DNA from 3 places in the Streptosporangium sp. LJ11 genome. Region 1 is predicted to be linked to each of the others. Evidence: predicted binding sites of a transcription regulator. Region 1 holds the regulator's gene; each other region holds the start of a gene.

Region 1 (9,791 bases):
GGCCGGTACCGAGGGGGTCGTTCGTCCACGAGGGCGACGGCTCGGCAGCCTCCGGCCATGCCGGAGGCAGGTGGGACTGGCTGGACTGCTCCGAGGCCATGCTTTCCTTACCTCCCGCGCGGGTGCCCGAATTAGGCGTATTGGGCATGGTCTCACGTGAGACGGGGGGGCTCGCAGGGAAACCGGAGAACGCCCCCCTGAACTGGAGTCCGGTGGGGTCGGTCGGCGGATCCTGCATGGGCAGGCCGACCTCCATCGGATCCGGGCCCTGCCCCGGCTCTGCTGAATGTGCCACGGTTAGAAGAGTAAACGTGAGAGACATACGAGGTCACAACAGGCCGCATAGCCATCGGGTCTCGTTGCCCCGCGAGTACGGGAACCCCATTCTGCCGACCTGGCCGGATCCTGTCCCCCGCTTGCCGCGATCGGCCCTGTTTTCCCTGGCCATGAATACGCCTTGCGGGCTGCGATAGTCTTGGTCTATGCGTGCCGCGACCCTGCTTATCGGGCCGCATCGGCTCTCCCGTCCCTGAGCGCCCTGCCGATGCGGCTGCCCTCCGCGTGAGCGGGGGGTTTTTGCATTGGGCCGGACGGGTCAGACCATCCACGCAGACACACCCCGAGGAAACCGACGTGAGCGAGCGAGCCGACATGCAGAGCGACGAGCAGCACTATGACCCGCAGGCCCTGCAGGTCAAGTGGCAGCGCAGGTGGGAGGAACTGGACCCCTTCCGGGCCTCCGACGACCCCGCCGACCCGCGTGAGCGGCGCTACATGCTCGACATGTTCTCCTACCCCTCGGGCGACCTGCACATGGGACACGCCGAGGTGTTCGCCCTGGGCGACGTCATCTCCCGCTACTGGGTCCAGCGCGGCTACAACGTGCTGCACCCCGTCGGCTGGGACTCCTTCGGCCTGCCCGCCGAGAACGCCGCGATCAAGCACGACGCGCACCCGGCGGAGTGGACCTACGCCAACATCGAGACCCAGGCCAACTCCTACCGGCGCTACGCGATCTCCTTCGACTGGTCCCGCCGCCTGCACACCAGCGACACCTCGTACTACAAGTGGACCCAGTGGCTGTTCAACCGCTTCTTCGAGCGCGGCCTGGCCTACCGCAAGGGCGGCCTGGTCAACTGGTGCCCGAACGACCAGACCGTGCTGGCCAACGAGCAGGTCAAGGACGGCAGGTGCGAGCGCTGCGGCGCCGAGGTCGTCCGCCGCGAGCTGACCCAGTGGTATTTCAAGATCACTGATTACGCCGACCGGCTGCTGGACGACATGGCCCTGCTGGAGGGCGGCTGGTCCGAGCGGGTGCTGACCATGCAGCGCAACTGGATCGGCCGGTCCGAGGGCGCCGACGTCAACTTCGTGATCGAGGGCCGCGACGAGCCGGTCACCGTCTACACCACCCGTCCCGACACCCTGTACGGCGCCACCTTCTTCGTGGTCGCCCCGGACGCGCCGCTGGCCGAGGAGATCGTCACCGACGACCGGCGCGAGGCGTTCGAGGCCTACCGGGTCGAGGTCTCCAAGCTGTCCGACATCGACCGGCTGTCCACCGAGAAGGAGAAGACCGGCGTCTTCCTGGGCCGGTACGCCATCAACCCGGTCAACGGCGAGCGCATGCCGGTCTGGGCGGCCGACTACGTGCTGTCCGACTACGGCCACGGCGCCATCATGGCCGTGCCCGCGCACGACCAGCGCGACCTGGACTTCGCCCGCGCCTTCGACCTGCCGGTACGGGTGGTCGTGCACACCGGCCTGGCCGATCCGGGCGAGACCGGCGTCGCCACCTCCGGTGACGGCGCGATGGTCAACTCCGGCCCGCTGGACGGCCTGGCCAAGGCCGAGGCGATCCGGAAGATCATTGAGGTGCTGAGCGAGCGGGGCACCGGACGGTTCACGGTCAACTTCCGGCTGCGCGACTGGCTGCTGTCCCGCCAGCGCTTCTGGGGCTGCCCGATCCCGATCATCCACTGCGCCGACTGCGGCGAGGTCCCCGTCCCCGACGACCAGCTGCCCGTCACCCTGCCCGACATGCGCGGCGAGGCCCTGGCACCCAAGGGCGTCTCCCCGCTGGCCTCGGCCGAGGACTGGGTGAACGTCTCCTGTCCCAAGTGCGGCGGCCCGGCCAAGCGCGACACCGACACGATGGACACCTTCGTCGACTCCTCGTGGTACTTCCTGCGCTACGTCGACCCGGCGTACGAGGACGGCCCGTTCGACGTCGAGCGCGTCCGCAGGTGGGGTCCGATCGACCAGTACATCGGCGGCGTCGAGCACGCCGTGCTGCACCTGCTGTACGCCAGGTTCTTCACCAAGGTCCTGCACGACATGGGGATGATCGACTTCGTCGAGCCCTTCACCCGCCTGCTGAACCAGGGGCAGGTCATCAACCAGGGCAAGGCGATGTCCAAGTCGCTGGGCAACGGCGTCGACCTGGGCCAGCAGATCGACGCCTACGGTGTCGACGCGGTCAGGCTGACCGTCGTCTTCGCTGGGCCGCCCGAGGAGGACATCGACTGGGCCGACGTCTCCCCGGCGGCGTCGCAGAAGTTCCTGGCCCGCGCGTTCCGGGTGATGGCCGAGGCCGGCGCGGCCTCGGCGCCCGGGGTGGACGTCACCGCCGGAGACCTGAACCTGCGCAAGGTCGTCCACCACACCATCGACGAGGTCACCAAGCTGGTCGACTCCCACCGCTTCAACGTCGCGGTGGCCCGCATGATGGAGCTGACGAGCGCGGCCCGCAAGGCCATCGACTCCGGGCCCGGCGCCGCCGACCCGGCGGTCAGGGAGGCCGCCGAGACCCTGGCGGTCATGCTGTCCCTGGTCGCGCCGTACGCGGCGGAGGAGGGCTGGGAGCGGCTGGGGCACTCCGCCTCGGTCGCCACCGCGGGCTGGCCGGTCGCCGATCCGGCACTGCTGGTCCAGGAGTCGGTCACCTGCGTCGTCCAGGTCGCGGGCAAGGTGCGCGACCGGCTGGAGGTCTCCCCGGAGATCTCCGAGGCGGACCTGGAGGCGCTGGCCCTGGCGTCGGAGAAGGTTCGGTCCTTCCTGTCCGGGGAGCCGCGAAAGGTGATCGTCCGCGCGCCCAAGCTGGTCAACATCGTCCCCTAGGCGGCCGGGGAAGCCCTGAGAACGCCGGATGGGCGGTATCCCGTGTCGGGACACCGCCCATCCGGCGTGTCGCGCGTCCTCCGGCGTGTCGCGTGGAGGCCGGAGGCGCGTGGTATGGAACTCGCCTCGGGACGACGTGTTTCGAAACTCGCTCAGCAGGCGCGGAGAAGAACGGTCCGGAGCTCGCCCCGGAACGCTCGCGTCAGAGCTTGCGGAGGACCGCGACGACCTTGCCGAGCACGGTGGCCTCGTCACCCGGGATCGGGTCGTAGTTGGGGTTGTGCGGGACCAGCCAGACATGGCCGTCTCTGCGCTTGAAGGTCTTGACCGTGGCCTCACCGTCGATCATCGCCGCGACCACGTCGCCGTTGTCGGCGACCGGCTGCTGGCGTACGACCACCCAGTCGCCGTTGGCGATGGCGGCCTCGATCATCGAGTCACCGGTCACCTGGAGGAGGAAGAGGGTGCCCTCGCCGACAAGCTGCTTGGGCAGGGCGAAGACGTCCTCGATGCTCTCCTCGGCGAGGATGGGACCACCGGCGGCGATCCGGCCCACCAGGGGGACGTAGGCGGCGGTCGGGCGGCTGACCGGGGCCTCGTCCTCGCCGGAGTCGGGATCCACCCACAGCACGGGCTCGCCGGGAAGGCGGACCTCCAGGGCGCGGGGGCGGTGCGGATCACGCCGCAGGTAGCCCTTGCGTTGCAAAGCCGTCAGCTGGTGCGACACGCTGGAGGTGCTGGTGAGCTGCACCGCCTCACCGATCTCCCGCATGGACGGCGGGTAACCGCGCTGCTGCACGGAATCGCGGATCACCTCAAGGATCTTCCGCTGCCTGGGGGTGAGGCCAAGGGAGTCACGCCTTCGCACCGCCAGGTCGCTGGCGGCCGAACCGTTCTCGTTGTGCTGGCTCATACGAACTCCTCGCCTCCCGGTCTGTATTTAACACGTCGCACACAGCGACCATACCTCGGCCGAAGATCATATTCAAACAATTGTTCGAATGTCCTCGAAATCGGCGACGCCGTGGTGTACAACATCGTACGGGAGTTCGATCGACATCGTGTTCGATTCGCCGATCTTTCTTCGACATGTGTTCGGCCAGGTCGAGGGGATGGGGGTCACCATGAAACCGACCACGACGACACCGCGATCCAGGACCGTGCCGGCATCCCGGGCGGCGCGGCGCTCACCGGAGGCGCCGCGCCTGCGGCTCGTGCCGCCCCCGCGACCGGAGCCGGAGCCGGAGGTCGCGCGAAGGTCCGAGGCGGGGCCCGGGCCGGGGTCCGGGCGGGGGTCGGCGCCGGTGTCGGGACCGCTGCCGGGGCCGCGCCCCGGCCGTGGGCCGGGGCGGAGGTCCGGGCAGGGCCTCGAGCGGGTGTCCGAGCGGGCGTCTGGGCGCGAATCCGGACAGGCGGCCGCCCGTGAGCCGGGGCGGAGGTCCGGGCAGGGGTCCCGGCCGGGGGCCGAGCGGCTGTCCGGGCGTGAATCCGGGCAGGGGTCCGGCCGGGAGTCCGGGCGGTCGTCCGGGCGCGAGCGGAGACGGCGACCCGGTCGCGAGCCGGGCCGGAGGCCTGGCCGTGAGCCGGAGCGGGGGCTCGGGAGCGGATCCGGGCCGAGGAGGGCGCCGGGATCGGCGGTGGCGCCCGTGGTGCGGGCCCGCCGTTCCGGCGTCGCCCGTCCGTCGTCCGTCCGGCGGCCACTCCGGCTCACCAGGCGTGGAAGGATTGTGGCGGTGACGGTGCTCGCGCTCCTCACCCTGGGGGTGCTCTGGATCGGCGGGCGCATCGACATGGCCTCGGCGGGCGGGCGACCGGACCTTGAGGGCCTTCCCCGGATCACGGTGCACGCGGGCGACACGCTGTGGGAGATCGCGGACGCGTTGACGGAGGAGGCCGACGCCGGCCCGATGGTCCGTCGTGTCATGGACCTGAACGGGCTGTCCGGCTCGACGGTCCGGCCGGGGACCCGGCTCTATCTCCCCGAGGGCCTCGTCCGCTGAGGCCCGGGAGGGCCTGTCCCCGAGGTGGACCCCCGAGGTGGGGGAGGGGCGGCGGCGTACGTGGGGGAGGGGTCCGAGAGGGCGGTCGGCGGGCGGGGAGGGGGAGTGCGGGGTGTCTCGCCTGACAGATCGCCCGGGGCGTTTGTGAGGGAAGAGGTGCCCGGGACGAGAGGGGTCTCGCCCGGGTGGCGACACGCCGGGATGTGACGGCTGATCAGCGACTTCGTCCGGCAAGGTCGTTTCAACTTGCGTTCATGGTCGCGCACTTCTACGGTTGGACCACAACATCTAGTGGCTGCATCGCAACCCTTCACCACAGATTGTGTTTCCATTACCGCACCTCGACTATTCGAAGGTGTGTGCGCGAGCGTCTGGGCGTGCGCGTGGTGGGTAGGTGAAGTGGGTCGGCCGCTTCGGTAGTCAAGGAGGCGACACGCGTGCATTGTCCGTTCTGTCGCCATCTCGACACGCGAGTCATCGACAGCCGGGCCACCGAGGACGGTGGGGCCATCCGCCGCAGGCGCACGTGCTCCGAATGCGGGCGCAGGTTCACCACGCAGGAGACCGTCCTGCTCATGGTGAGCAAGCGCAGCGGTGTGACGGAGCCGTTCTTCAGGGACAAGGTGATCGCCGGGGTCCGGCGGGCCTGCCAGGGGCGGTCCGTCAGCGAGGACTCCCTGGCGCAGCTGGGCCAGCGGGTCGAGGAGAGCATCCGGGCCACCGGGTGCGCCGAGATCGCGGCCCACGAGGTCGGGCTGGCCATCCTGGGCCCGCTCCGCGAGCTGGACGAGGTGGCGTACCTGCGGTTCGCCTCCGTCTACCGGGGGTTCGAGACCCTGGCCGACTTCGAGGCGGAGATCGAGCGGCTCCGGGCGGAGCGCTCCACCGAGCAGGACTGATGCAGACCCCGGGCGCCGGGGGTGAGGCGGCGCGTTGATGTGGTCCGATTCGAGGGTTCTGCGGAGCCCCAGGAGGGGGAAGTCATGACGGAGACTGTCGGCGCGGTGACACGTGGGGGCAAGAGGCCGCGCAAGGGCCTGAAGATGAAGCGCATCTTCACCACGCCAGGCGTGCATCCCTATGACGAGCTGACCTGGGAGCGCCGCGACGTCGTCATGACCAACTGGCGCGACGGCTCGATCAACTTCGAGCAGCGCGGCGTCGAGTTCCCCCAGTCGTGGTCGGTCAACGCCGCCAACATCGTGACCACCAAGTACTTCCGCGGCGCGGTCGGCACCCCGCAGCGGGAGTGGAGCCTCAAGCAGCTGGTCGACCGGGTGGTGGGCGTCTACACGCGTACGGCGGTCGAGCACGGCTACTTCGCCACCGACGAGGACGCCGAGATCTTCGACCACGAGCTCAAGCACGCTCTGGTCAACCAGGTCTTCAGCTTCAACTCGCCCGTCTGGTTCAACGTCGGCACCGCGTCGCCGCAGCAGGTCAGCGCCTGCTTCATCCTGGCCGTCGACGACCAGATGGAGTCGATCCTCGACTGGTACAAGGAAGAGGGCGTGATCTTCAAGGGAGGTTCGGGCTCCGGCGTCAACCTCTCCCGGATCCGTTCCTCCAAGGAGCTGCTCTCCAGCGGCGGCACCGCCAGCGGCCCGGTCTCCTTCATGCGCGGCGCGGACGCCTCCGCGGGCACCATCAAGTCCGGGGGCGCCACCCGCCGCGCCGCCAAGATGGTCGTCCTCGACGTCGACCACCCCGACATCGAGGAGTTCGTCGAGACCAAGGCGCGCGAGGAGGACAAGATCCGCGCCCTCCGCGACGCCGGGTTCGACATGGACCTGGGCGGCAAGGACATCGTCTCCGTCCAGTACCAGAACGCCAACAACTCCGTGCGCGTCTCCGACGAGTTCATGCGCGCGGTGGAGAACGGCGAGGAGTTCGGCCTGCGCGCCCGCCTCACCGGCGAGGTCATCGAGAAGATCGACGCCAGAGAGCTGTTCCGCAAGATGGGCAAGGCCGCCTGGGAGTGCGCCGACCCCGGCCTCCAGTACGACGACACGATCAACGACTGGCACACCAGCCCGGAGACGGGCCGCATCACCGCCAGCAACCCCTGCTCGGAATACCTGCACCTGGACAACTCCTCGTGCAACCTGGCGAGCATCAACCTGCTGAAGTTCCTGAAGGACGACGACACCTTCGACATCGCGAACTTCGTGAAGATCACCGAGCTGGTCATCACCGCGATGGACGTCTCCATCACCTTCGCCGACTTCCCGACCGAGAAGATCGACGAGACCACCCGCGCCTACCGCCAGCTGGGCATCGGCTACGCCAACCTCGGCGCGCTGCTCATGGCCACCGGCCACGCCTACGACTCCGACGGCGGCCGGGCGGTCGCCGGGGCCATCACCTCGCTGATGACCGGCGTCTCCTACCGCCGCAGCGCCGAGCTGGCCGCGGTCGTGGGTCCGTACGACGGCTACGCCCGCAACGCCGACGCGCACAAGCGGGTCATGCGCAAGCACAACGACGCGAACGACGCCCTGCGCACGTTCGACGAGATCGACGGGGCCATCCACCGCGAGGCCTCCAAGCAGTGGAACGAGTGCCTGCGGCTCGGCGACAGGAACGGCTACCGCAACGCCCAGGCCTCGCTCCTCGCCCCGACCGGCACCATCGGCCTGATGATGGACTGCGACACCACCGGCATCGAGCCCGACCTCGCCCTGGTCAAGTTCAAGAAGCTCGTCGGCGGCGGCTCCATGCAGATCGTCAACCAGACGATCCCCCGCGCGCTGCGGCGGCTGGGCTACCAGGAGGAGCAGGTCGAGGCGATCGTCGAGTTCATCGCCGAGCACGGCCACGTCGTCGACGCCCCCGGCCTGCGGCGCGAGCACTACGAGGTGTTCGACTGCGCCATGGGCGAGCGCGCGATCGCCCCGATGGGCCACGTCCGCATGATGGCCGCGGCCCAGCCGTTCCTGTCCGGAGCCATCTCCAAGACGGTCAACCTTCCCGAGTCCGCGACGATCGAGGACATCGAGCAGGTCTACATGGAGGGCTGGAAGCTCGGCCTGAAGGCCCTGGCCGTCTACCGCGACAACTGCAAGGTCGGCCAGCCCCTCTCGGCCTCGGGCAAGAAGACCGAGGAGAAGGAGACGCCCGCCGAGCCGGCGATCCAGGTCGTGGAGATCAGCCGCCCGACCCGCCGCCGGATGCCGAACCAGCGCCCCAGCACCACCACCCGCTTCACCGTGGGAGGCGCCAAGGGCTACATGACCGCCTCGTCCTACCCCGACGACGGCCTCGGTGAGGTCTTCCTGAAGATGTCCAAGCAGGGTTCGACCCTCGCGGGCGTCATGGACGCGTTCTCGGTGGCCATCTCCATCGGCCTGCAGTACGGGGTGCCGCTGGAGACGTACGTCGGCAAGTTCGTCAACATGCGTTTCGACCCGGCCGGCATGACCGACGACCCGGACGTCCGCATCGCCGCCTCGGTGATGGACTACATCTTCCGCCGCCTGGCCCTGGACCACCTGCCCTACGACGACCGCGCGGCCCTCGGGATCTTCTCCGCCTCCGAGCGCGCCGCCCAGCAGCGCGGTGAGGACCCGGCCCCGATCCACACCGACGAGGTCATCGCCGAACTCGCCACCTCGGCCCCCATCGAGCCGGCCCCCGCCGAGGAGCCGCGGTCCCGCCCCGAGGCGGTACCCGTGGAGACCCCGCGTCGCACCGGCTCCCTGGAGTCCCACCAGGGCCGCACCGCCGACGCGCCGCTCTGCATGACCTGCGGCACCAAGATGCGCCCGGCCGGCAGCTGCTACGTCTGCGAGGGCTGCGGCTCCACCAGCGGCTGCAGCTGATAATGGGCAAAGTTGTGGCAGATGCATCACTTGGTGTCTCTCGCTGCGGCATGTAATCCCTGATCGGAAGGGGCGTCAGCCTTGTGCTGGCGCCCCTAACTCTTGGGATCGGCTTCGTTCTGAGTCGTGTGGAGAAAACGCGCAACCGGCGAAGCGGGCGCGCCTGCAGGCCAAGGGCACCAGGTCCGCCAAGCGGCTCCTGAAGGCCCGCCGCCGCAAGGAGTCCCGCTTCGCCCGGAACGTCAACCATGTGATCAGCAAGCATCTGGTCGGCAAGGCCAAAGACACCCGGATGGGGATCGCCCTCGAAGACCTCGAGGGGATCCGCGAACGGGTAACGGTTCGTAAGGCTCAGCGTGCCGACCACCACTCGTGGGCGTTCCGCCGGTTCCGCACGTTCGTGACCTACAAGGCCGCCATCGCCGGCGTGCCCGTGCGTCTGGTCGACCCCCGCGATACCTCCCGCACCTGCCATCGGTGCGGGCACTGCGACAAACGTAATCGTCCCAACCGGGACGACTTCACGTGTCTCGGCCGCGGGTTCGCCGGCCCCGCCGACCACAACGCTGCGATCAACATCGGTCGCAGGGCAGTGAGTCACGCTGCCGACGACGCGGCCTGACCCGTGCACCCCATGCACGGTGAGGAGCTGCGAACTCGGCTCTTCAGGGCTGAGAAGCTGACAGGCGGTAGACCCGGCGGGCGGTGGCGGCGAAGACGTTCTGGACGACCTGGGCTGATCGGCCGGCGAGGACCTCCTGCCAGGTGGAGACCAGGGCGGGCAGGTCGGTCCAGATCTTCTCGATCGGGAAGTTGCTCCCCCACATGCAGCGGTGCGAGCCGAAGGCCT
Region 2 (9,791 bases), on a different contig from region 1:
GGGAGATGCGGACGAGAGCCCGGTTGATGTCGGGCTCCTCGAGAACGGCGCGGGCGTTGCCCTGCGCATGCGGGAGCGAACGCGAAATGGCCTCGGCCAAGGAGGAACACCACCTTTCCCGCCTCACGGGACGGGTCTTAAAGGAAGTCAACGCCTTCACGGTACCAGCCGCGTGAAGGCTCGCCCGAACAGGGGTCCGCTCCGCGAACGCCGAAGATCCGGCCCAGCGATCTTCTCAAAAGAGAATAAATATCCCGATCATCGCTGACTTCCCCTTGGTTCTTCCGGGTATGCGCTTTACATCCGCACCAAGGCGGAGCATGACGATCACACCCCGGGCGCGGCCGGCCCGGCGGCCACCGGCGGCCACCGGCGGCCACGGCGGCCTCGTCACCGGCCGCGCCCGTCACCAGCCGCGAAGGAAGAGAAATGGCCTTTCACGTCGACTCCGAGGTCGGCCGGCTCCACCAGGTCCTGCTGCACCGGCCGGAACTCGCCCTGAAACGGCTCACGCCGTCGAACAAGGACGACTTCCTCTTCGACGACGTGCTGTGGGTGCAGCGCGCCGTGGAGGAGCACGAGGAGTGGCAGAAGCTCCTGGTCGAACAGGGCGTCACCGTCCACATGCTCTCCGACCTGCTCCACGAGACGGTCGAGATCCCCGAGGCGCGCAAGCACATCCTGGACGGCGTCGCCGACGAGCGCTACTTCGGCCCGATGGCCGTCGACGCCATCCGCAACGCGCTGGACTCGATGGACTCCATCGTGCTCCAGCGCTATCTCACCGGCGGCATCACCAAGCGCGAGATGGTGGAGATGGGCACCGACCCCAAGAGCCTCGCCTTCCACACGCTCAAGCCGGACGACTTCGTCCTGCCCCCGCTGCCCAACCACCTGTTCACCCGCGACACCTCCTGCTGGATCTACGACGGCGTCTCGATCAACGCGATGAGGAAGAAGGCCCGCCGCCGCGAGACCGTCAACATGGAGGCGATCTACCGCTACCACCCGGCCTTCGCGCCCGGCTACGACCGGCCGGACGAGGGCGGCTACAACGTCTGGCTGCCGGGCATCCCCATGGCGCCCGCCACCATCGAGGGCGGCGACGTGCTCGTCATCGGCCGCGGCGCGGTGCTGGTGGGGATCAGCGAGCGCACGCAGCCCCAGGCCGTCGAGATGCTCGCGCGGAGCCTGTTCAGGCGAGGGGCGGCGACGAGGATCGTCGCGCTGGACATGCCGAAGGCGCGGGCCTTCATGCACCTGGACACGGTCATGACCAACGTGGACGTCGGCGTCTTCACCAAGTTCGCGGGGCTGGGCATGCTGCCCTCCTACACCGTCGAGCCCGGCGACAACGAGAAGGAACTCAAGATCACCGACCATCCCCCCGAGGACATGCACCGGGCCATCGCGCGGGCGATCGGGCTGGACGACATCAAGGTCCTCAGCGCGACGCAGGACGTGTACGCCTCCGAGCGGGAGCAGTGGGACGACGGCTGCAACGTGCTGGCCCTGCGTCCCGGCGTGGTGGTGGCCTACGAGCGCAACACCACCACCAACAACCACCTGCGCGAGAACGGGATCGAGGTCATCACGATCCGGGGCAGCGAGCTCGGCCGCGGCCGGGGCGGCCCGCGCTGCATGAGCTGCCCGCTCGAACGCGACGGCATCTGACTCCCCTCCTCCCCGCCGCCCGGAGGGCCCGGCCCGTCCGGACAGCCCGGTCCATCCAGACAACTCGGCCCGTCCAGGCAGCTTCGGTCCGTCCGGACGGCTCGGCTCCCGGAAACCTGGTCCGGCGGGACGTGTGCGGCGGGACGTGTGCGGCGGGACGTGTGCGGAAAAGCTCCTCATACCTCCCGGAGAGCCGTCGTCCCCCGGAGGACAGGTCTGCTCCCTCCTCCCGGCAGGGCGGACCATCACCACCCGGACCGCAGTGGAGGGGGACGAGCGGATGGCCTCACCGGCTCGCCGGCTGTTCCGTACCAAGCCCGCCGAGGAGATCGTCGCCGAGGGCGGCCACGGCGAGGGCGGCGAGCTGCGCAGGAGCATGACCCTGTGGCAGCTGACCCTGTTCAGCGTCGGCGCCACCCTCGGCACCGGCATCTTCGTGATCCTCGGCCAGGCCGTGCCCAAGGCGGGCCCCGCGGTGCCGGTCGCCTTCCTGCTGGCCGCGCTCACCGCCCTGTTCTCCGCGCTGTCGTACGCGGAACTGGCCGGCACGATCCCCGTCTCAGGATCGTCGTACTCGTACGCGTACGCCACCCTGGGCGAGCTGGTGGCGTGGGTGTGCGGCTGGTGCCTGATGCTGGAGTACGCCGTCTCGGTGGCGGCCGTGGCGGTCGGCTGGGGCGAATACCTCAACGCCTTCCTCCTGGACCTGTTCGGCTGGACGTTCCCGGCGGCCGTCGTCCACTCCCCCGGCGACCGGGGCGGCGTGGTCAACCTGACCGCGATCCTGATCGTCCTGCTCGCCACCTGGCTGCTGCTGCGCGGCGCCTCGGAGAGCGCGGGCGCCAACGCGATCCTCGTGCTCGTCAAGATCGCGGTGCTGGCGTTCTTCTGCGTCGTGGCGTTCACCGCGTTCGACTCGGGCAACCTGGCGCCGTTCGCCCCGATGGGGGTCGCCGGCATCACCGCCGCCGCCTCGCAGGTGTTCTTCGCCTACATCGGTTTCGACGCGGCCTCCACCGCCGGGGAGGAGGCCAGGAACCCCAGGCGCGACCTTCCTTTGGCGATCATGCTGTCCCTCGGCGTCGTCACGCTCGTCTACGTCCTGGTGGCGCTGGCCGCCGTCGGCGCCATGCCGTGGCGGGACTTCGGCCCGGAGAGCACCGAGGCGGGCCTGTCCGTGATCGCGAAGCGGGCCGTGGGCGCCACCTGGCCCGGTGTCGTCATCTCCTTCGGCGCGGCCATCGCCATCGCCAGCGTGGTCCTGACCGTGCTGTACGGCCAGACCCGCATCCTGTTCGCCATGGCGCGCGACGGCCTGATTCCGAAGATCTTCGAGAGGGTGAGCCCGCGCCGCCGGGTACCGGTCGCCAACACCCTCATCGTGGCCGCCTTCGTCTCCGTGCTCGCCGGGTTCGTCCCGCTGGGCCGGCTCGCCGAGGCCACCAGCATCGGCACCCTGTTCGCCTTCGCGATCGTCAACACCGGTGTGCTCGTCCTGCGCCGCACCCGCCCAGACCTGCCCCGCGGCTTCAGGACACCGTTCTTCCCGATCACGCCGATCCTCGGTGTGATCCTCTGCCTCGTCGTGATGGCCGGCCTGGCAGGCGTCACCTGGCTGGCCTTCGGGATCTGGATGGCGGCCGGCCTGCTCGCCTACTTCCTCTACGGCTATCGCCACTCGCGTCTCGACCGGGGCGTCCGGTGACCGGGGCCGCCGGCCGGACGCCCGGGGCGAGCCCCCGCCCCCGCCCCGGGCCTCGGGGCGGGACGGCCGGGACACGGCGGGCGGAGTCTCCAGGGCGGTGTCCGGACCGGCACGCGGGCGCGCCGGGCCCCGCCTCCGGCAGCGCGGGACCGTCGCACCGGGTATTGCCCGCCGCCGCATCGTTCAAGATCATACGCCTGTCGCCGCGCCCGGGGAGGACGTCGTCTCGAATCCCGGAGAAGAGCCGGAAATCATGCGGAAGTCCCGAAAAAACCGGAGGTTTCGCGATGCGGGGTAGGACAAGTGCGGCGTTTGACGCGGACCCCACCGGACCGGATTCGGCATCTTTTTTCCAATCAGCTTGACCTTAGGCGCCCACAGCTTTACCGTCACTGTCCGTAACCACACCTCGTGGCGTTATCGGGTGAACCCTGACGCATCGGTCACCGAAGGTGCCCACCCCGGGCGCCAACCCGGTGAACGGGGCATAAGTTGCGAGGTAGCACAATCATGTTGAGAGCACTACATAACAGAGCCGGGGGGCCACACCATGCCGTCTGAGTACGCCAAGTCGCTGGGTGCACGACTCCGCGCCATCCGCACCCAGCAGGGCCTGTCCCTGCACGGAGTAGAAGAGAAGTCCCGCGGGCGCTGGAAGGCGGTCGTCGTTGGCTCCTACGAGCGTGGCGACCGTGCCGTCACCGTGCAGAAGCTTGCCGAACTGGCTGATTTCTACGGGGTGCCGGTCTCGGAGTTGCTGCCGGGAGGGGCCGCTCCGAGCCCCCTGGGCCCGACACCGAAGCTTGTGATCGACCTTGAGCGTCTCGCCCAGCTCCCCAAGGAGAAGGCGGGCGCGCTCGCCCGTTACGCGGCCACCATCCAGAGCCAGCGTGGCGACTACAACGGCAAGGTGCTGTCCATCCGTCAGGAGGACCTCCGCTCCCTCGCCGTGATCTACGACAAGTCCCCCAGCGAGCTCACCGAGGAGCTCATCAGCTGGGGCGTCCTGGACCCGGAGGCGCGCCGAGCCGTCGAGTCCTTCTGACGACCCCTGACCGGTCGTGGGTGCGCCGGAACCGGCGTGCCCACCCCGCAGATATTCCCGCTCTCAGCAGAACGTGCCCTTCGTCCCGCCCCGGCCTGACCGCCACTGTGGTAGGAAAAGGCAAACATGCGTTTAGCGAGATGTGGTGGACATGGCCTCGGGAGATGATCGGCTCGATCACTCTCGATCAAGCCGGAAAAACCGTCTCCGCGCCGTCATGGCGTCGCTGGGATCGACCAAGACGCGTGCCTTCCTGCGGCTGCTGACCTCGATCGGCACCACCAAGACCCAGGACACCCTGAAACTCCTGCCGTTCGTCGTCATGGCCGTGGTGGCTCTGATCGACTTCGGCTCGGGTCCCACGTCCGGCCTCCTGCCGCTGCTCGCCCTCGGCCCGGCCTTCGCCAGCGTGGCGTGCGGCCTGACCCGCACCACGGTGGTCGGCGTCGTCGCCCTGGTGCTGTGCTTCGCGCTCGGCGCCTACAACGACATCCTCTGGATGCCCCGCACCGACATCACCCTCCTCGCCATTCTCGGCGTCACCGTGGCCAGCGTGCTGGCCAGCGCCGGGCGGCTGCGCCACGAACACCAGCTCGCCGACGTGCGCTCGGTGGCCGAGGCCGCCCAGCGGGTGCTGCTGCGCCCGGTGCCCCGCCGCGCGGGACCGGGCATCGGCGTGGCCGTCTCGTACACCTCCGCCACGGCGGAGGCCAGGATCGGCGGCGACCTGTACGAGGTCGTCACCACCCCGCACGGGGTTCGGATCATCGTGGGAGACGTCCAGGGCAAGGGCCTGGAGGCCGTGGAGACGGCCGCCGTGGTGCTCGGGGCCTTCCGGGAGGCGGCCCACGACGAGAGGACGCTCCAGGGCGTCGTGGCGCGCCTGGAGAACGCCCTGACCCGCGAGCTGTCCGGCGAGCAGTTCGTGACCGCCGTGCTGGCCGAGATCAGCGGCGGTTCCACCATCACCGTCATCAACTGCGGCCATCCGGCGCCCATGGTGCTCGACGCCGAGGGCGCGATCTGGTTCGCCGACCCGCCGGACGAGGCGCTCCCGCTGGGCATGAGCGCCCTCAAGGCCAGTGAGCCGCAGCCGCACCACATCCCGTTCGAGCCGGGCGACCAGGTGCTCTTCTACACCGACGGGGTCATCGAGGCGCGCGACGGGACCGGCGAGTTCTACCCGCTGCTGGAGCGGGCGCACCTGCTGGACGGCGACGACCCCCAGGGCTCGCTGGACGCCCTCCGCGCCGACCTGCTCGACCACGTGGGCAGGCCGCTGAGCGACGACGCCGCCATGCTCCTGCTACGTCACCGCGCCGCCCGCCAGAACTCCACGGCGGCGGCGTGAGAACGGACGGGGTGAGGGCGGCCCGGGGGCGCCCTGGGCGGGTGGCGCGATGGACGGGCGACGCGAGGTCAGGCGACGCGAGGGGCAGGCGACGCGAAAAACGTCCCCGTACGTCTCCGTGCCCCGCCCGGGAGGACCGGTGGGCACGGAGACGTACGGGGACGGCGCCGGTGAGCCCGGGCGGCGACCCCGGGTGGGAGGCCGCTCCGGCTCTAACCGGCTAGGGGGACCTGGCCGGGGAGCATGGGCTGGCTCGGCACGCCGAGCAGCTTCTCCACGGCGGTGACGAAACGCTCCGCCTCGGAGATGAGCTCCTCGGCGTCTCGTGAGGACACCGTGCGGGTCAGGCCCGCCTCGGCGGCGGCCCGCTTGGCCGCGCTCGTCTCGAAGTAGGGTGCCCACTCGGCCAGGCGGGGCTCGGCCTCGGGCAGCATTTCCCAGGCGCTGCGCAGCCTGCGCCTCCTGCGGCCCTCCATCGGACGGGGACGGGCCGCCAGGACGGCAGCGGCCGCCCTGAGCGCGGCGAGATGGGCCGCGACGTAACGCGCGGCGGAAGTCCGGGCGGCGGCGGCCTCTTCGAGGCAGTCGCGCGCGTCTGAGAGGTGCGCCCGCACCGTGGGGGACAACCGGGGCCCACCGGAATCGCTGAGCCGAGGGGTCATAGTGCTTCAGCCTCCTTGGTCGCAAGCGGCTCCGGCGTTTTCGCCGGTGGTATCACACTCGCAGACCCCACCGACAAATCCACCGGACGGCCGGACGAGGAGCTTCCCCTCTCCCCGCCCGTCCTGACCTGGCCCGATCGTCTCCGCCGACGACGTGGACCGGATCGGCCGCCCTCGGACACGAGCCGCGAGCCCCGTGCCATCACATCGAACATAAATTCGATCACTAATACTGTCAAGTAAAACGGCGAACAAAAGTTCGATCTTCGGGTATGTGAGGGCACACGCGAGTCCGGGGAGATCGGTGCGTGCGGGCACGCGAAAGGGCCCCGGGAGATCGCCGTCTCCCGGGGCCCCGGTTCACGACCGGCGGGGTCACGCCCGCCGGATCGCCCGTCCCTCCGCCCTACCGGGCGAACCTGCCTCGGACGTGCACCGGCACTCCCGTACCGAGCAGACCGGGAAGGACCTCCGCCACGTGCATCGGCAGCCGTACGCAGCCGTGGGAGGCGGGCGCCAGCGGCACCGACAGCGCGCCGTGGAAGGCGATGCCCCCGTTGAAGAAGATCGGGTTGTAGAGCTGGCCGAGGTAGGACTTGTGCCAGCCGTCCCTGCGCCAGGTGGTCTTGTAGTCGCCCGTCGGCGTGCGGGCGTCGCCGCAGAACCGCTGGGCCCTGCCCTCCCAGGTGGCCGTCTCGCAGTAGGAGATCCCGCTGCCGGAGGAGGTGTGGCTGACCAGTTTCACCACACCGCCGACGTAGAGGACCATCACCTGCTTGGCGAGGTTGACCTCCACCCGGGTCGGCTTCCCGTTGGGCACGAGCACCTTCGGCGCCAGCGGGGCCTCCAGGGCGGCCCAGGTCCTGCGCGCCACGGTGCTGGTCGGGGTGACGCCGTTGACCTTCTGGAAGGCCCAGACCGCCGCCAGGGTCGCCCCGCCGTAGCGGCCGTCGATCCTGCCCGGGGCGTAGCCGAGCTCGGCCAGCCGGGTCTGGAGCACCTTCACCGCGGCGCCCTTCGCGCCGAGCTTGAGCGTCTTGCCCGGTGCGACGAACGGGCTCGCCCCCGTCTCCGTCACGGCCGTCACGGCCGAGACGGCCGGGGAGGCCGAGGTCTGGGCCGCGGCGGCGCCCGCGAAAAGGGTGACGCCCGCGGAAGAGAGGAGCACGGCCCCCGCCGTCATCAGCGCGGCCACTCCCTGCCGCTGTCCAACCCCCACTTTCAATCAACTCCTCATATCACTATGGATCAGGTCAAGGGACCATAGCGCACGGGTTCCCCGTGCAGGCCGCCGGTTATAAAGCGGCAATCAACGGTCAATCTGTTTAGAGTGGCCGCGTGCCAGAAAAGTTGCATCCGAACATCGAGAAGGTCGCCGCCGTCCTGCGCGAGCACGGCGTCCCCGGCGAGATCGTCGTCTTCGCGGAGGCCACCCCGACCGCCGCCACCGCGGCCGCGCAGCTCGGCTGCGAGGTCGGCGCCATCGCCAACAGCCTGATATTCGAGGCCGACGGCGAGCCGCTCCTGGTGCTGACCAGCGGAGCCCACCGGGTCGACACCGACCTGATCGCCAGGACCGCCGGCGTGGCGAAGGTGCGGCGCGCCGACCCCGCCTTCGTACGGGCGGCCACCGGCCAGGTCATCGGCGGCATCGCCCCGATCGGCCACCCCGCGCCGGTCAGGACCCTGGTCGACACCTGGCTGGGCAAGCACGAGGTCGTCTGGGCCGCCGCCGGCCATCCGCACACCGTCTTCCCGACCTCCTTCGAGGAGCTCGTCCGCATCACCGGCGGGGTTCCCGTCGAGGTCGAATGACGGTCCTCCGCGGCACTTGAGTGCCGCACTCACCAGGCGCCGCGCTCTCGCATCGTGCCGACCCGCGCCACGTCCGCACTGCTAGGGTGCGACGCGTGATCGGACTGCGACGGATCGGACCCGACGAGTTCAGGCTCCGGCTGGACGCGGTCCTCCACGTCTACACCGAGGCGATGAACCCGCCCGCCGACCAGATCGCCGGCCGCAGGCTCATCATGGGAAACCACGCCACCCACCCCGCCTTCACCTGCCTGTTCGCCGAGCTCGCCGACGGCACGCCGGTGGGCGTCGCCTACGGCTTCCACGGGGTTCCCGGCCAGTGGTGGCACGACGTGGTCAGGCGGGCCCTCGCGGAGGAACACGGCGAGGGCAGTGCCCGCGGCTGGCTGGGCGACGCGCTGGAGCTCGCCGAGATCCACGTCCACCCCGACTACCAGGGGAAGGGCATCGGCCGGGCGATGATCACGGGCATGTGCGCGGGCCGCCTGGAGCGCACCGCCGTGCTGTCGACCCGCGACCAGCCCACCGCGGCCCGGCACCTCTACCGGAGCATCGGCTTCGTGGACCTGCTCACGCAGTTCGTCTTTCCCGGCGGGCACGAGCGCTACGCGATCCTCGGGACCGTCCTGCCGCTGGGCGGCTGAGCCACCGGCCGGAGCTCCGGGTCCCCGCCGGGACGCCACCCTCCCGGGACGTCCCGCACCGGCGTGCCCCGCTCGGGGAGCCGGGCCGGGCCCCGGTGACCGGGGCCCCGCCGGACAGGGACCACCCGCCGGCCGCCGTGCCCCGGCGGGAGCGGGGGCGGGGCGGCCGGGACGCGACGGCTCAGGTCGGCAGCGGGGCGGCCTTCGGCGTGTGGTCGAGGGCCTGGAAGACCTCTCGGGTCGCGCTGGAGCGGTTGAAGGTGATGAAGTGGATGCCGGGCGCCCCCTCGTCGAGCAGGGTCTGGCAGAGCTCGGCGGCGTGCTCGATGCCGAGGCTGCGCACGGCGGCCGGATCGTCGGCGACGGCCGCGAACCTCTCGGCCACCTCCGGCGGGAACGGCGCGCCGGAGAGCTGCTCGGACCTGGCGATGGTGCTCATCTGCGTGACGGGCATGATCCCGGGGATGATCGGCGTGTCACAGCCGCCGGCCGCCACCCGGTCGCGCAGCCGCAGGTAGTCCTCGGCGCGGAAGAACATCTGGGTGATCGCGTAGTCGGCGCCCGCGCGGCACTTGCGCACGAAGTACTCGGTGTCGGACTCGACCGAACCCGACCTGGGGTGCTTGTACGGGAAGGCGGCCACGCCCACGCAGAAGTCGCCGGACTGGCGGATGAGCCGGACCAGGTCCTCGGCGTACTGGACGCCCTCGGGGTGGCGCACCCACTCGCCCGTCACGTCGCCGGGCGGGTCGCCCCGCACGGCGAGGATGTTGCGCACGCCCGCCCCCGCGAAGCGGCCGATCAGGTGGCGCAGCTCGCGGACGGAGTGGTTGACGGCGGTGAAGTGGGCCACCGGGGTGAGCGTGGTCTCGTGGGCGAGCCGCTCGACGATGTC
Region 3 (9,791 bases), on a different contig from region 1:
CTGACAGGAGGAGTTAACTCCTCAGTCATGGTGCTCCGCGAGGCTGACGGGCGTTCGAGCCCGATCACCCGGGAGGTTTCCCTTGTCGAAGTTCACCCGCCGGTCCTTTCTCGTCACCGGTATCGCGGCCGGTGCGGCGGCGGGCATCCCCGCCGCCGCGCACGCCGATCCCGGACCCGCCCAGGAGAGCGCCGCGTCTCTGGCGTCCCTGGCCTCCCGCGGCCTGCGCTCGGACCCGTTCACGCTCGGCGTCGCCTGCGGGGACCCCGACTCCGGCGGCTTCGTGATCTGGACCCGTCTGGCACCCCAGCCGCTCGCCGAGGACGGCCTGGGCGGCATGCCCGCCCGGCCCTTCGCCGTCGAGTGGCACGTCTACGGCGACGAGAGTGGCCGCCGCCCGCTGCGCCGGGGCGTGGCCACGGCCGCTCCCGAGTGGGGCCACAGCGTCCACGTCGAGCTGAACGGGCTGCCCTCCGACAGGGACTACTGGTACCGCTTCAAGGTCGGCCCGTACGTCTCACCGATCGGCAGGGCCAGGACGGCCCCGCACGTCCTCTCCCACGGCTCGGCCCTGGCGATGGCCTTCGTCTCCTGCGCCCAGTACGAGCACGGCTACTTCACCGCCTACCGGCGCCTGGCGGAGGAGCGGCCCGACCTGATCCTGCACCTGGGCGACTATCAGTACGAGTACCGGCGCGACACCTACACCATCCCCGGCGGCAACATCCGCCACCACGAGGGGCCGGAGACCGAGAGCCTGGCGAACTACCGCCAGCGGCACGCCCAGTACAAGACCGACCCCGACCTGCAGGCCGCGCACGCCGCCGCCCCCTGGCTGGTCGTCTGGGACGACCACGAGCTGGACAACAACTGGGCCGACGAGGTGCCCGAGAAGCCCGAGGTGCCCCAGCCGAACTTCCTCGCCCGGCGCGAGGCGGCCTTCAGGGCGTACTACGAGAACATGCCGCTGCGGCGCGCCTCCATCCCCCGGGGCGTCGACATGCAGCTCTACCGGCGCGTCCGGTGGGGGAGGATGGCCACCTTCCACATGCTCGACACCCGCCAGTACCGCAGCGACCAGGGCTGCGGCGACGGCTACAGCGACTGCCCGGCGGCGGTCGACCCCGCCCGCTCGATCACCGGCGAGGCGCAGGAGCGCTGGCTGCTGGACGGCATGCGGCGCTCCGAGGCGCGCTGGGACGTCATCGGCCAGCAGGTCTTCTTCGCCCAGCGCGACAACAACGCCGGACCCGCCAAGATCACCAGCCAGGACGCCTGGGACGGCTACGTCGCCTCGCGGCAGCGCATCACCCAGGGCTGGGTGGACGCCGAGGTGCGCAACCCGGTGGTGCTCACCGGCGACGTGCACGCCCACTGGGCGAGCGACCTCAAGCTCGACTACGACGACCCCACCACCCGCACGGTCGGCTCCGAGCTGGTCGCCTCGTCCATCACCACGGGCGGCGACGGCCTCGACTCCGACCCGGCGACCCACCCGTACCTGACGATCAACCCGCACCTGAAGTTCTACAACAACCAGCGCGGCTACGTGATGACCCGGATCGAGCGTGACCGGCTCACCGCCGACTTCAAGGTGCTGCCGAAGGTGACGCAGCCGGGCTCGGCGGTGCACACCAAGGCGACCTTCGTGATCGAGGACCGGGTCCCCGGCGTGCAGCGGACCTACCTGCGCCCGGTCGACCCCTCGGCCGCCAGGACCCCCGGGATCGACTGGATCCAGGAGACCGTGGACCTGGAGACCAAGCGTCCCTGACCTCGTCTCGATCGCCGGAGATCACCTGACACCCATGGTCGCGGGTGCCCCGCCGCACGTGCGGCGGGGCACCCGCGACGCGTTCCGGCCGGGGACCCGCGGCTCCCCGGCCCCGGACGGCCCCGGACGGCCCCGGACGGCCCCGGCACGGGAACGGGGATCCGGGCCGTCGTCACGGCGCGGATTCCGCGCCGGGCCGGAGCGTGAACCGGTTTGGGCCGGTACGAGGGGTGGCCATACGCTGAAGGGGCATCTCACCCGGACGGGAAGGACCACCGGTGACCATCGTCCCCACGATCGGCGTCTTCGCGCTGCAAGGAGACGTGCGCGAGCACGTGCGCTCCCTGGAGGCGGTGGGCGCCAGAGCGGTCACCGTACGGCGTCCCCGTGAGCTGGAGGCGGTCGACGGCCTCGTCATCCCGGGCGGCGAGTCCACCACGATGTGGAAGCTCGCCGAGACCTTCGACCTGCTCGAACCACTTCGGATGCGGATCAAGGCGGGCATGCCCGCCTACGGCTCCTGCGCTGGAATGATCATGCTGGCCGACCGGATCGAGGGCGGGATCGAAGGTCAGCAGACGATCGGCGGCATCGACATGGTCGTCCGCCGCAACGCCTTCGGCCGCCAGGTCGACTCCTTCGAGGCCGACGTCGACTTCGCCGGCCGCGGCGGCATGCGGGCCGTCTTCATCCGCGCGCCCTGGGTGGAATCCGTGGGTTCGGAGGTCGAAGTGCTGGCGCTGGCCGAACCTGGGGATAGGATCGTCGCGGTCCGCCAAGGACCGCTGCTCGCCACGTCCTTCCACCCGGAACTTACCGGGGATGTCGGTGTGCATTCATATTTCGCTGAGATGGTGAGGGAGCTCTAGGCGATGTCCGGCCACTCCAAATGGGCGACGACGAAGCACAAGAAGGCCGCGCTCGACTCCAAGCGCGGCAAGCTGTTCGCCAAGCTCATCAAGAACATCGAGGTCGCGGCCCGGACCGGCGGACCCGATCCGGACGGCAACCCGACGCTGTACGACGCCATCACCAAGGCGCGCAAGAGCTCGGTCCCGATCGACAACATCGAGCGTGCCCGTAAGCGCGGCGGCGGCCTGGAGGCCGGCGGCGCCGACTGGCAGACCATCATGTACGAGGGTTACGCCCCCGGCGGCGTCGCGGTGCTGATCGAGTGCCTCACCGACAACCGCAACCGCGCCGCCTCCGAGGTCCGCGTCGCGCTGACCCGCAACGGCGGCTCGCTGGCCGACCCCGGCTCGGTGTCCTACATGTTCAACCGCAAGGGCGTCGTGCTCGTCCCCAAGGGTGAGCTGGCCGAGGACGACGTGCTGGTCGCGGTCCTCGACGCGGGCGCCGAGGAGGTCAACGACCTGGGCGACCAGTTCGAGGTCGTCTCCGAGGCCACCGACCTCGTCCCGGTCCGCAAGGCCCTGCAGGAGGCCGGGATCGACTACGACTCGGCCGAGTCCAGTTTCATGCCGACGATGAACGTCCCGCTGGACGAGGACGGCGCCCGCAAGGTCTTCAGGCTGATCGACGCCCTCGAGGACAGCGACGACGTGCAGAACGTCTGGGCCAACTTCGACGTCTCCGACGAGGTCATGGAGAAGCTCGACGCGTAACCCGGACCATTCGGTGTGATCTCGGGTTGTCTGCGAGGTTTGTCCGCGTGGTCAAGGGCATATCACGCGGACAATGGGCAATCCTGACCTGATCTTTGCCGTGGCGGGGGTCGCCGCGCTGCTCGCGGCCACGCTGCCGCGGCTCCTCAACCGCCGTCCCTTCTCGCTCCCGCTGGCCTGCCTGCTGGGCGGCCTCCTCCTCTACGCCCTGCCCCTGGAGCTGCCCGATCCCGATCCGGTGGCTCACCGGGCGCTGGTCGAGCACGCCACCGAGATCTGCGTGCTGATCTCGCTCATGGGCGCCGGGCTGGCCATCAACCGGCCCTTCGGGCGGCACGACTGGTCCTCGACCTGGCGCCTGCTGGGGTGGACGCTCCCGCTGACCGTCCTCGCCGTGGCCGCCGCGGCGTACGGCCTGCTCGGCTGGCCCCTGGCCGCGGCGCTGCTGCTGGGCGCGGTGCTCGCGCCGACCGACCCGGTGCTCGCCTCCGACGTGCAGGTCGGCGAGCCCGTCGACTCGGAGAAGGCCGACGACGAGGTCCGCTTCACCCTCACCTCCGAGGCGGGCCTCAACGACGGCCTGGCCTTCCCCCTGGTGTACGCCGCGATCGCGCTGGCCGTCAGCGGGGGTGTCGGCTGGATCGCCGAGTGGACGCTGGTGGACCTGCTCTACCGGTGCGCCGCGGGCGTGGTGTGCGGCCTGCTGATCGGCAAGGGGTTGGGGCGGCTCTTCTTCCGCGCCCAGAAGTCCGACCTGCGGCTGGCCGAGCACCGCGACGGCTTCGTGGCGCTGGCCGCGACGTTCCTGGCCTACGGCCTCACCGAGCTGGTGCACGGCTACGGCTTCATCGCGGTGTTCGTGACCGCCTGCACCATCAGGGCGGCCGAGCGCAGCCACGGCTACAACGGGGTGCTGCACGGCTTCATCGAGCAGCTCGAGCGGCTGTTCACCGCCTGGCTGATCATGCTGCTCGGCGGTTTCGTCGCGATGGGCGGCCTGTCCGCGCTCACCTGGCGGGGTGCCGCGGTCGGCCTCCTGCTGCTGCTGGTCATCCGGCCGCTGACCGGCTGGCTCGCCGAGCTGGGCGGCAGGGCGGGGCCGCGCGAGCGCGTCGCGACGGCGTTCTTCGGCATCCGCGGCATCGGCTCGCTGTTCTACCTCGCCTACGCCCTCGGCCAGGCCGACTTCGGCGTGCCCGCCGAGGAGCTCTGGGCCGTGGTCGCCTTCACCGTGCTGGCCTCCCTGGCCATCCACGGGATCTCGGCCTCGCCGGTGATGAACCGCCTGGACCGGCTGCGCGACAAGAAGAGCGACGACGAGGACGCAGAGGACGCGGAACCCGCCGCCCAGCACCTGTGAGCCCGGGACCGGCTCGCGGCCCCTCCGGCGGGCCGGGGAAGAGCCGTGCGCGGGCCGCTCCCACGCGGTAGAGTCTGCCACCGAACAGGTGTTCGGCGAGCGGAGGCGTGTCGGTGCGGTTGCCCGAGTTGCGGGTGATGGGGGTCGATCCCGGGCTTACCCGATGCGGGCTCGGCGCCGTCGAGGGGAGGCCCGGCGCGCCGCTGAGCCTGGTCAAGGTCGGGGTCGTCCGCACCCCCGCCGACGACGAGATCGGCGCCCGGCTGGTGGCGATCGAGGCGGGCATCGAGCGGTGGCTCGACGAGGTCCGGCCCGACGCGGTGGCCGTGGAGCGGGTCTTCGCCCAGCACAACCTCAGGACCGTGATGGGCACCGCGCAGGCCTCCGCCGTGGCGATCCTGTGCGCGTCCCGCAGGGGCCTGCCGGTCGCGCTGCACACGCCGTCCGAGGTCAAGGCCGCCATCACCGGCAGCGGCACGGCCGACAAGCAGCAGGTCGGCACGATGGTGACCCGGCTGCTGCGGCTGGACGCCATGCCCAAGCCCGCCGACGCCGCCGACGCGCTCGCCCTCGCGATCTGCCACGTGTGGCGGGGCGGGGCCCAGAGCAGGCTGGCCGAGGCCGCCGCGAAGGCGGCGGGCGCCACCACCACCCCCGCCGCCTACTTCCGAGGCCGTGGCAGGGCCGGACACCCGAGAGGAACCGCGAAGTGATCGCCTCGGTGCGAGGGCAGGTGACCGCGATCACCGCTGACGGGGCGGTCGTCGAGGTCGGCGGGGTGGGGGTCCTCGTGCACTGCACGCCGGGCACGCTGGCGACGCTCAGGACGGGCGAGGAGGCCAGGCTCGCCACCTCGCTGGTGGTCCGCGAGGAGTCGCTCACCCTGTTCGGCTTCGTCACCGACGACGAGCGCGGCATCTTCGAGATGCTGCAGACGGCGAGCGGGGTCGGCCCCAAGGTCGCCCTGGCGATGCTGGCCGTGCACACTCCCAACGCGCTCCGGGTGGCGGTGGCCTCCGCCGACGTCAAGGCGCTGACGAGGGTCCCCGGGGTGGGCCCGAAGGGCGCCCAGCGGATCATCGTCGACCTCAAGAACAAGCTCGGCACGCCGGAGGAGGCCGTCAGCGCCGCGCTCGACGGCCGCGCCGCCGCGCCCGCCTGGCGCGCCCAGGTCCACTCCGGGCTGGTCGGTCTGGGCTACTCGGGGAGAGACGCCGACGAGGCGGTCGCCACCGTCGAGCCGCAGGCCGCCGCCGAGCTGGCCGAGGGCCGCACCCCGCAGGTCGCGGCCCTGCTCAAGGCCGCGCTCCGCGCGCTGAGCGTGCGATGAGAGGCGAGCGCGCCGTACGGGACGTGTGCCGGGAGACGGTGGGCGGGGCCGCCACGCGGTGCCCGAAGGGGCTCCGGCGGTTCCGCCGCGCGGCGAGCAGGGGAGGGGCGGCGTGAGTTCCGACCGTGATCTGGTGTCGCCGGACGCCGAGGGCGACGAGAGATACATCGAGGCGGCGCTGCGGCCCAAGCGGCTGGAGGAGTTCATCGGCCAGACGCGGGTGCGCGAGCAGCTGTCGCTGGTGCTGCAGAGCGCGCTGCGGCGCAACCGGCCGCCGGACCACGTGCTGATGAGCGGCGGGCCCGGGCTGGGCAAGACGACCCTCTCCATGATCATCGCGACCGAGCTCTCCGTGCCCCTCAGGATCACCTCGGGGCCCGCGCTGGAGCGGGCCGGCGACCTCGCGGCGATCCTGTCGACCCTCTCCGAGGGCGAGGTCCTGTTCATCGACGAGATCCACCGGATGGCCAGGCCCGCCGAGGAGATGCTCTACCTCGCGATGGAGGACTTCCGCGTCGACATCGTGGTGGGCAAGGGTCCCGGGGCGACCGCGATCCCGCTGGAGATCGCCCCGTTCACCCTGGTCGGCGCCACCACCCGGGCCGGCATGCTCCCCGCGCCGCTGCGCGACCGCTTCGGCTTCGTCGCGCACATGGACTTCTACGGGGTCGCCGAGCTGGAGGAGGTGCTGCACCGCTCCTCACGCCTGCTGGGCGTCACGCTCCCCGGCGACGCCGCCCGCGAGATCGCCGGCCGCTCCCGGGGCACCCCCCGCATCGCCAACCGGCTGCTGCGCCGGGTCCGCGACTTCGCCGAGGTGCGCGCCGAGGGCGTCGTCACCAGGGATGTCGCCTCCGCCGCGCTCAACCTCTACGAGGTCGACGCCGAGGGGCTCGACCGGCTCGACCGGGCGGTGCTCGGGGCGCTGCTGCGCAAGTTCGGCGGCGGGCCGGTGGGGCTGTCGACACTGGCGGTCGCGGTGGGGGAGGAGCCGGAGACGGTGGAGGTGGTCGCCGAGCCGTTCCTGGTGCGGCAGGGACTGCTGGCCCGCACCCCCCGTGGCCGGGTGGCGACCGCGGCGGCCTGGACCCATCTGGGATTGGTGCCCCCGCCGGACGCCTTCGGGGCCTCGTTTCTCATCGATCTTGAGGATGATCCTGGAGCCGTCTAACGTTGGGAGTCGGTAGGGAAGTCGTACAGGATTGATCACAGATCGATGACAACCGTATCGAAATGGGAACTTCCCTGCGCGCCAAAACGTGACTTCGTTGCCGCGCTCTTAACAGCTCGCCTAAACTCCGAGCCTTGGCTGGCTGTGTAGGCTGACGTGCTGAGCGGCGTGGCCGTATGTGACGTCCGGCTTCCGCCGGTCAATCTCAAGAGAGGGAGCGGCCCTGTGGGCGGCAACTATTCGAGCCTGATCATGATCGCTCTCATGGTCGTGGTGTTCTACTTCCTGCTCATCCGGCCGCAGCGCAAGCGGCAGCAGGAGCAGGTCAAGATGCAGAACAGTCTCACGCCGGGCACCGGTGTCATGACCACGACGGGTCTTTTCGCGACCGTGGTGGCCATCGACGCCGACGACGTGATCCTGGAGATCGCCCCCGGCGTGGAGACCCGCTGGGTCAAGGCGGCCATCGGCCGTGTCCTGGTTCCCGTTGACGACGCGGAGGAGGAGAATGTCAAGGCTGTCGACCACGGTGTCGTGGAGACGGCGGAACAGCAAGGTGCAGACCACGACACGACGAGCAAGAAGCCGTGAGTAGCCTCACCTCCAACCCCCTATAACCGAAAGAACTGACGACCAGTGGCCCGACCGACCAGCGGCCAGAGCAGACCGGGGCGCATGCTCCTGGTGCTTCTGGCGATCATTCTCGCCATGGGCGGGGCGATGCTCCTCAACAAGGCGTACACCCCGGAGTATGGCCTCGACCTCGCCGGCGGCACGACCGTGACGCTGCAGCCCGTCACGCCGAACGGGGGCGCTCCCTCGCAGGAGAGCCTCGACCTCGCCGTGAACATCATCCGCGAGCGGGTGAACGGCAGCGGCATCTCCGACGCCGAGGTCGCCAAATCCGGTGACAACATCGTCATCTCCGTTCCCGGAGCTGGCCAGGAGGAAGTCGTCAAGCTGGTCGGCACCACCGCGGAGCTGAGGTTCCGCCAAGTGCTGGCGATCGGGGCCGGGTCGCCTCCGCCCCCGGGCCAGCTCTCCACCCAGGCGCCGACGCCGACTCCCTCGCCCACCGCCTCCGGGCGCAAGGGCAACAAGGAGTCCAAGCCCGCCGAGTCGGGGACCCCGAAGCCCGGCACGACCGCCGCGCCCGACCCGGGAGCCTCCCCGGCCGGCCGCGCCCTGTCGTCGGCGCTGACCAACCCGAGCCCCGGCGCCACTCCCGCGCCCTCCGCCGAGCCGAGCGGCGACAAGGGTGACAAGCCCGCCAAGCCGGGCAAGAGCGCGGCCCCGGACGCCAGTGCCACGCCCGACGCCAGCGCCGCGCCGACGGTCCCGCCGACGGCGCCCGACGACCCCATGGCGGGCGTCGACCCCACCGGGATCGACCCCGCGGCGCTCAAGCGGTTCGAGACGCTCGACTGCGCCAAGGACGCGGGGGTGGGCGCCCAGGACGCGCCGGACAAGCAGTACGTCGGCTGCAGCCAGGACGGCAGCACCAAGTTCGTGCTGGACAAGGCGGCCGTGACCGGCACCTCGATCGACAGCGCGTCCTCCGGCGTCGACCAGACCACCGGTGAGTGGCTCGTCCAGCTCGCCTTCAAGGGCCAGGGTCCCGACCAGTGGTCGAAGGTCACCACCACGGCCTTCAACTCGCAGGCTCCCCGCAACCAGGTCGCCATGGTCCTCGACGGCGTGGTCATCTCCGCGCCCGTCATCCAGGAGCCCATCACCGGCGGCCGGGCGCAGATCTCCGGCAGCTTCACCCAGGTGACGGCCGACGAGCTGGCCAACCAGCTCAAGTACGGCGCGCTGCCGCTGAAGTTCGAGAAGAGCTCCATCGAGGAGGTCTCCTCCACGCTGGGCGCCGACCAGCTGCGCGGCGGTCTCATCGCGGGCGCGATCGGCCTCCTGCTGGTCGTCGTCTACTCGATGCTCTACTACCGGGGTCTGGGCATCGTGTCGGTGCTGAGCCTCGTGGTGGCCACGATCGTGACCTACCAGGCCGTCGTGCTGCTCGGCGCGTTCGCGGGCTTCCGCCTCTCGCTGCCGCACATCATCGGACTGATCGTCTCGATCGGTATCACCGCGGACTCGTTCATCGTCTACTTCGAACGGATCCGCGACGAGATGAAGGAGGGCCGGCGCTCGCTGCGCACGGCCATCGAGGTCGCCTGGGTCCGCGCCCGGCGGACGATCCTCATCGCCGACGCCGTCATGTTCATCGCCGCCGTGGTGCTCTACTTCCTGGCGGTCGGCGGTGTGGCCGGGTTCGCCTTCGCCATGGGCCTGACCACGCTCATCGACATCGCGGTGGTGTTCATGTTCACCAAGCCGTTCGTCGCGATGCTGGCCAGATTGCCGTTCTTCGCCAAGGGGCACAAGCTCTCCGGGCTCGACGCCGAGCGCATGAGTGAGGCTCCCGTCGCTCCCAAGACCGTTCCGCAGGAGGCCTGATGTCCGGCATCGCGCGCCGGCTGTACCGGGGCGAGGTCGACGTCGACTTCGTCGGCCGCAAGAAGCTCTGG

Evidence for each region. The regulator LexA, encoded in region 1, represses DNA repair genes until DNA is damaged. The targets are predictions, from matches to a motif close to TCGAACANNTGTTCGA.
Region 2: the regulator LexA is predicted to act here: its motif matches at 6,685-6,700, upstream of ACTOQ3_RS03220 (SAV_6107 family HEPN domain-containing protein).
Region 3: the regulator LexA is predicted to act here: its motif matches at 4,840-4,855, upstream of ruvC (crossover junction endodeoxyribonuclease RuvC).

What each region holds. Positions count from the first base shown of each region.
Region 1 covers NZ_JBPXMB010000014.1:161,905-171,695, reverse strand. Annotated here, with positions in the region: gene ACTOQ3_RS21775 (hypothetical protein) at 1-100, opposite strand, end outside; gene leuS (leucine--tRNA ligase) at 652-3,120, shown strand; gene lexA (transcriptional repressor LexA) at 3,323-4,033, opposite strand; gene ACTOQ3_RS21760 (LysM peptidoglycan-binding domain-containing protein) at 4,854-5,120, shown strand; gene nrdR (transcriptional regulator NrdR) at 5,558-6,019, shown strand; gene ACTOQ3_RS21750 (vitamin B12-dependent ribonucleotide reductase) at 6,104-8,941, shown strand; gene ACTOQ3_RS21745 (RNA-guided endonuclease TnpB family protein) at 8,967-9,563, shown strand; gene ACTOQ3_RS21740 (amidohydrolase family protein) at 9,607-9,791, opposite strand, start outside.
Region 2 covers NZ_JBPXMB010000002.1:138,122-147,912, reverse strand. Annotated here, with positions in the region: gene pyrR (bifunctional pyr operon transcriptional regulator/uracil phosphoribosyltransferase PyrR) at 1-100, opposite strand, end outside; gene ACTOQ3_RS03240 (arginine deiminase) at 430-1,674, shown strand; gene ACTOQ3_RS03235 (amino acid permease) at 1,955-3,379, shown strand; gene bldD (transcriptional regulator BldD) at 3,930-4,424, shown strand; gene ACTOQ3_RS03225 (PP2C family protein-serine/threonine phosphatase) at 4,642-5,775, shown strand; gene ACTOQ3_RS03220 (SAV_6107 family HEPN domain-containing protein) at 5,988-6,437, opposite strand; gene ACTOQ3_RS03215 (L,D-transpeptidase family protein) at 6,844-7,656, opposite strand; gene ACTOQ3_RS03210 (YbaK/EbsC family protein) at 7,776-8,252, shown strand; gene ACTOQ3_RS03205 (GNAT family N-acetyltransferase) at 8,348-8,896, shown strand; gene metF (methylenetetrahydrofolate reductase [NAD(P)H]) at 9,078-9,791, opposite strand, start outside.
Region 3 covers NZ_JBPXMB010000020.1:170,788-180,578, forward strand. Annotated here, with positions in the region: gene ACTOQ3_RS28195 (alkaline phosphatase D family protein) at 83-1,774, shown strand; gene pdxT (pyridoxal 5'-phosphate synthase glutaminase subunit PdxT) at 2,053-2,643, shown strand; gene ACTOQ3_RS28205 (YebC/PmpR family DNA-binding transcriptional regulator) at 2,647-3,399, shown strand; gene ACTOQ3_RS28210 (cation:proton antiporter) at 3,473-4,759, shown strand; gene ruvC (crossover junction endodeoxyribonuclease RuvC) at 4,888-5,472, shown strand; gene ruvA (Holliday junction branch migration protein RuvA) at 5,469-6,089, shown strand; gene ruvB (Holliday junction branch migration DNA helicase RuvB) at 6,202-7,260, shown strand; gene yajC (preprotein translocase subunit YajC) at 7,486-7,851, shown strand; gene secD (protein translocase subunit SecD) at 7,936-9,720, shown strand; gene secF (protein translocase subunit SecF) at 9,720-9,791, shown strand, end outside.